Regions from separate parts of the Shewanella japonica genome, predicted to be linked through region 2. Evidence: predicted binding sites of a transcription regulator. Region 2 holds the regulator's gene; the other holds the start of a gene.
The links. The regulator sigma-54, encoded in region 2, starts transcription at its own class of promoters, with help from an activator protein. The targets are predictions, from matches to a motif close to GTTGGCACGNNNNTNGNNT.

Region 1 (3,382 bases), 970 kb from region 2:
AATGGCTCGCACATCTCACCGTCGATTTCTTTGGTGATAACTTCTGGACGAGATACTGCTAATTCGTAACCTTCACGACGCATGTTTTCAATTAAGATCGAAAGGTGAAGCTCACCACGACCAGAAACACGGAAACGATCTGGAGAATCAGTTTCTTCAACACGTAGTGCAACGTTGTGGACTAGTTCTTGTTCTAGACGCTCAAGGATATTACGTGAAGTAACGTACTTACCTTCTTTACCTGCGAACGGAGAAGTGTTCACTTGGAAAGTCATTGTTAACGTTGGCTCATCAACTGATAATGCAGGTAATGCTTCAACTTGGTTAACACCACAAACAGTGTCAGAAATCTGTAAGTTACCTAAACCGGTAATCGCAACGATATCGCCAGCGTTGGCTTCAGCAACTTCGTGACGGTCTAGACCCATGTAACCTAATACTTGGCCCATTTTACCGTTACGAGTTTTACCTTCAGCATCAACGATTGTGACTTGCTGGTTAGTTTTAACACTACCACGCTTAATACGACCAACACCGATAACACCTACGTATGAGTTGTAATCAAGTTGAGAGATTTGCATTTGGAACTCACCTTCAGCATCCGCATCAGGAGAAGAAACCTTCTCAACAATCGCTTGGAAAAGCGGTGTCATGTCTTCGCTTGTTTCTTCAGGATCAAGAGTCGCGAAACCGTTTAATGCAGAAGCGTAAACGATAGGGAAATCTAACTGTTCGTCAGTTGCACCTAGGTTGTCGAATAAGTCGAATACTTGGTCGATAACCCAATCAGGACGTGCACCTGGGCGGTCAATCTTGTTGATAACAACGATTGGCTTAAGGCCTTGTGCGAATGCCTTTTTAGTAACAAAGCGAGTTTGAGGCATTGGGCCGTCAACTGCGTCTACTAATAATAAAACTGAATCTACCATAGATAGAACACGCTCTACTTCACCACCGAAATCGGCGTGACCAGGAGTGTCTACGATGTTAATACGGTAGTCGTTCCATTTGATGGCAGTGTTTTTTGCCAGAATGGTGATACCACGTTCTTTTTCAAGATCGTTAGAATCCATTACACGTTCTGCGGCTTCGCCTCGACTTTCAAGGGTGCCTGACTGAGCCAATAGCTTGTCTACCAAGGTCGTTTTGCCATGGTCAACGTGAGCAATAATGGCGATGTTACGTAAATTCTCTAACACGGATAAAACCTCTATACCATCAAATAAAAAATAGGAGTTTATAGGGCTGATAAGTATAGCCACTATAAAAAAGCGTGCCATTCTACTCCACCGAGCGCCGAGTAGATAGGATTATTTTTGAACAGGTCGTTTTTAATAAAAAATTAAACACTAAAGATAGAAGATAAAAACGAAAAAGGATCATACTGCCGCAATAAAATGACGCTTTAATGAACTAGATCAATTCATGCGCTAAAAACCCTGCACCGAAATGGACTTTTGCACCAATTGTGATCATAGTGGTGCACCGTATTTGTGCAATATGGCTTTTTCTATGGCTAGTGATTTTTTTATTAAGCTTTAAATCAATCACTTACCTTTCTGGCATGGAAATAGCTTTTAATTGAACAAATTCGCAAAGCAGATAGTTTGTCTGACGAATAACAAGATTATATTAAGGGACAACCCTTTACCCTACCGGAGGCTTAAGAATGTCAGTTGAATCAATATTAAAACAAATTGAAGAACTAGAAGTTAAGTTCGTAGATTTACGTTTTACAGACACTAAAGGTAAAGAGCAGCACGTCTCTATTCCTTCTCATCAAGTAAACGAAGATTTCTTTGAAGATGGCAAAATGTTCGATGGTTCATCTATCAACGGTTGGAAAGGTATTAACGAATCTGACATGGTATTGATGCCAGATCCTTCTTCTTTCTTACTTGATCCGTTTACTGAAGAAGTGACTGGTCTTATTCGTTGTGACATTTTAGAACCTTCTACTATGACAGGTTATGAGCGTGACCCACGTTCAATCGCTAAGAAAGCAGAAGAGTACTTAAAATCTACCGGTATTGCTGACACTGTATTAATTGGTCCAGAGCCAGAGTTCTTCTTATTTGACGACGTTAAGTTTGGTACTGACATGTCAGGTACTTTCGTAAAAGTTGACGCGAAAGAAGCGGCATGGAACTCAGGTACTAGCTACGAAGATGGTAACACTGGTCACCGTCCATTCGTTAAAGGTGGTTACTTCCCAGTTGCACCAGTTGATTCATCACAAGACATTCGTAGTGCAATGTGTCTAATTCTTGAAGAATTAGGTCAAGTAGTTGAAGCGCATCACCACGAAGTTGCTACAGCGGGTCAAAACGAAATTGCGACACGTTTCAACACGCTTTCAAACAAAGCGGATGAAATCCAAATCATGAAGTATGTTGTTCATAACACTGCTCATGCATACGGTAAAACTGCGACATTCATGCCTAAGCCAATTGTTGGTGATAACGGTAGTGGTATGCACGTTCACCAATCTTTAGCTAAAGATGGCGTTAACTTATTCTCTGGCGATAAATATGCAGGTTTAAGTGAAACTGCACTTTACTACATTGGTGGTATCATCAAGCACGCTCGTGCATTGAATGCATTCACTAACCCAAGTACTAACTCATACAAGCGCCTTGTACCGCATTTCGAAGCGCCTGTAATGCTTGCTTACTCAGCACGTAACCGTAGTGCTTCAATCCGTATCCCAGTGGTACCAAGCCCTAAAGCTCGTCGTATTGAAACACGTTTCCCAGATCCAACAGCTAACCCATACTTAGCATTCTCTGCATTGCTAATGGCTGGTCTTGACGGTATCCAAAACAAGATTCACCCAGGTGAAGCAATGGATAAAGATCTATATGACCTACCTGCTGAAGAAGCGGCTGAGATCCCACAAGTTGCAACGTCTCTAGAAAACGCACTAGAAAACTTAGCAGCTGACCACGAATTCTTAACTAAAGGTGATGTATTCAGTAAAGACTTTATTGAGTCTTACATTGCACTTAAGTCTGAAGAGTGTGAGCAAGTATCTCGTACTACTCACCCAATGGAATTCCAACTTTACTACAGCCTATAAGCTTTGGCTTAACGCTCATGTAAATTGGCCATAGGCTAAATTCAAAGCCCTTGATGATTATCATCAAGGGCTTTTTTATTGGTTACTTTTCGCTTTATCTCATTCCAAATTTAATTGTATCAATATGTATCTGATAACTTATGGTTATGATGCTAATAAGGATTAACAATTATTCACCTTTCATTTTAGTCACTAATATACGCCCCATAACAAGCGCTTACACAGTCAGGTGACGGTATAGCAACAAGATGGGACCACTCATCCTCAAGACTAAATTTAATGAGAGAAACAAATGAAAGTTAA
Region 2 (3,382 bases):
ATGTGGGTTTGGCAAAAAGCGGACATCAAACATAAAGTCGGCTTCAGTAGGCATACCGTGCTTGAATCCAAATGATTCAAAGTGAATGACTAATTCTTTATCAACACTGCCCATAAGAATTTGTCGGACTTGATCGCTCAAATCGTAAATATTCAGCTGAGATGTGTCGATGTAGTGATCAACCATTTTGGCGATTGGTTCGAGCAATCGACCTTCAAGTTGAATCGCTTCTTGTAATGAGATTTGATTTTTTGACAGCGGGTGTAATCGACGTGTTTCACTGTATCGTTTAAGCAGTACTTGATCATTGGCATTTAAAAATAAACTAATGATCGTGGTATCGTCGGACAACAAAGCAATTTGCTGCTCTAATACTTTGCCTTGCTCTTCGATATTACGCACATCAACACTGATGGCGACAAGTTCATTATTTCCTTTTAGCTGCTCTAGTAGGCTGCCAATCAGTGGGAGAGGCAGATTATCAACACAGTAATAACCTAAATCCTCTAACACTCTTAAAGCAACTGACTTACCTGAGCCCGATCGTCCTGATACGATGACAAGTTTCATGCAGTAATAACCTGATACAGTTCTGTAGCGTCATGACTCTTTCGAAGTCTTTTAAGGATGAGTTTATCGCTTAATTTCTCAGCCATACTTGATAACGTGCTTAAGTGTTGCTGACATTGCTCAGAAGGAACCAATAAGGCAAATAAAATGTCTACTGGCTTCTTATCAATAGCATCAAAGTCGATAGCTTCTTCACATTTGATCAAAATAGCGATCGGCGATTCAATGTCGTCTAAACGCCCATGTGGAATCGCAATGCCATTGCCGATACCTGTGCTACCCATTTTTTCACGTGCTATTAAACTTTCGAAAATAGCTTGTGAAGATAGAGTAGGGTACTGGTCAGCCATTAAATTGCTGATAAGTTCCAGTACCTTTTTCTTACTGCCCGGAGTGGCACAGGTAGTGCACGCCGGCTGCAGGATGGTGCGAAGTTCCATCGTTAGTGTTTAATTAACTTCTCTTTGTGTTTAATTACCTGACGGTCTAATTTGTCTATCAGGGCGTCAATTGCGACATACATATCTGCGTTTTGAGATACGGCAAAAACTTCACCTCCTTTGAGGTGCAATTTAGCTTCGGCAATCTGTTGTAACTTTTGTACATTGAGCACAACGTGAACATTATTGATCTGTTCGAAGTGACGTTCAAGCTTTGAAAACTTAGTTTGCACATACTCACGTAAAGATTGAGTAATTTCGATATGGTGTCCAGTCAGGTTAATTTGCATAGATCATCCTCCAATAACAAAGGCTTATAAGCTTTTGCGTTGGTTTGAGGGAGGGATGAGCATTGCTTCACGATATTTGGCGATCGTACGCCGAGCAACATTGATCCCTTGTTCAGCCAGTAGCGTCGCCATTTTACTATCGCTAAGTGGCTTTTTCTGGTTTTCTGCAGCGACCAGCTTTTTGATAAAGGCTCTGATTGCTGTAGATGAACACTCTCCGCCATCATCGGTACTTACGTGGCTAGAGAAGAAGTATTTTAGTTCAAAAAGGCCGCGAGGGGTGTGCATATATTTTTGAGTTGTAACCCGTGAGATGGTCGATTCATGCATCTCTACCGCTTCGGCAATATCATTTAAAACCATAGGCTTCATGGCTTCTTCGCCGAACTCAAAGAAACCTTGCTGGAATTGAACAATACAATTTGCCACTTTTAACAGGGTTTCATTGCGGCTTTCAATACTTTTAATAAACCATTTGGCTTCTTGTAAGTGACCGCGAATGAATTGGCTGTCAGCTTGATTGGCTGAGCCTTTTGCCATGGCGGCATATTGCTGATTTACGCCTATTTTAGGCATATTATCTGGGTTTAATTCTACGACCCAACGGCCATTCTTTTTAAACACTGTGACATCTGGGATGACGTACTCATCTTTGATTGGAGTAATTTGTAACCCTGGGCGAGGGTTCAGTGTTTGGATAAATTGAATCGCTTCGCGTAAATCATCTTCTTTAAGCTTGGTTTTACGCATTAGTAATCTGAAATCACGACCTGCTATTAAATCTAGGTGTTCAGATATCAGTAATTTTACATTTTCTATGCAAGGGATTTCGCTTGGGTATTGTCCCAATTGAATCATCAAACATTCGCTTAAATTTCTTGCAGCGACGCCCACTGGATCAAAATGTTGTACACGCTTTAATACGGCTTCAACCTCATCAAGTTCAATATCCTCAAGACCGAGTGCATCGAGAATATCTTCTGTTGATTGGGTTAAGTAACCTCTATCATCAATTGCGTCGATGATGGCTGTCGCAATGGCGAGGTCATTTTCAGAAAATGGGGTTAAGTTTTTTTGCCATTCTAAATGTTCGTATAAACCTTCAGTCGTTTCACCTTGAAATGGCATATCGTCATCACGGCTTACAGCGCCAGAACCTGAGTTAGGAGAGGCGGTGTAGACTTCATCCCAAGTGGTATCCATTGGTAAGTCTTCAGGCATGGACTCTTTCGTAAGTGACTCTGTTGTATCGACTGATGAGGTGTCTTTTTCTACGCTGACTTGGCTGTTATCGCTAAAATCGGTGTCAGTTTGCTGAGCATTGTCTTTGACTGGTTCTTTTGCTTTGGCAAACTCATCCTCAAGCTCAAGAAGAGGATTTGAGTCAAGTGCTTGCTGAATTTCTTGCTGTAGCTCCAAAGAGGAAAGTTGCAATAAGCGAATGGCTTGTTGCAACTGCGGGGTCATTGTCAGGTGTTGACCCATTTTAAGTTGGAGTGAGGCTTTCATTTACCGCTTATCCCTAATTGAATTTCATCATCGCGACTACAATGTTATGGGTCTAGCACCTTTGTAAGTGTTAGCTAGACTTTAACCGAACTTGGGTTCTACTTTGCCAAAAATTAGCGTTAAGTTTTGAGTCTAGTGTATAACGCTAAAAAGTGGGACTGGTTGGCCGCGAAAATGCCATGCTTGTACACTAAAGAATGCTAACTATAGCTTGAATTGCTCACCTAAGTATACTGACCTGACTTGCTGATTGTCTAAGATCTCAGCAGGCGTACCTTCAGCAATTAAATCTCCGTGGCTGACAATATACGCACGCTCACATACATCAAGTGTTTCACGGACATTATGGTCAGTAATCAATACTCCAAGACCACGATTTTTTAGTTGTTGAATAATTTTCTTAATATCTATCACTGAGATAGGATCAACACCCGCAAATGGTTCATCTAATAAAATAAACTTAGGATTGGCGGCTAAAGCGCGTGCTATTTCTACACGTCGACGTTCACCACCTGATAGAGCCATACCTTGGCTGTCACGAATATGGGTAATATTGAACTCTTCTAATAAGTG

Region 1: glnA (glutamate--ammonia ligase) is a predicted target of sigma-54. The motif match lies at 1,559-1,577, and genes of this name have one in related genera.

Annotation. Positions count from the first base shown of each region.
Region 1 covers NZ_CP020472.1:292,326-295,707, forward strand. The annotation lists gene typA (translational GTPase TypA) at 1-1,199, opposite strand, end outside; gene glnA (glutamate--ammonia ligase) at 1,670-3,079, shown strand; gene SJ2017_RS01280 (hypothetical protein) at 3,372-3,382, shown strand, end outside.
Region 2 covers NZ_CP020472.1:4,298,146-4,301,527, reverse strand. The annotation lists gene rapZ (RNase adapter RapZ) at 1-570, opposite strand, end outside; gene ptsN (PTS IIA-like nitrogen regulatory protein PtsN) at 567-1,010, opposite strand; gene hpf (ribosome hibernation promoting factor) at 1,013-1,300, opposite strand; gene SJ2017_RS18450 (RNA polymerase factor sigma-54) at 1,325-2,809, opposite strand; gene lptB (LPS export ABC transporter ATP-binding protein) at 3,014-3,382, opposite strand, start outside.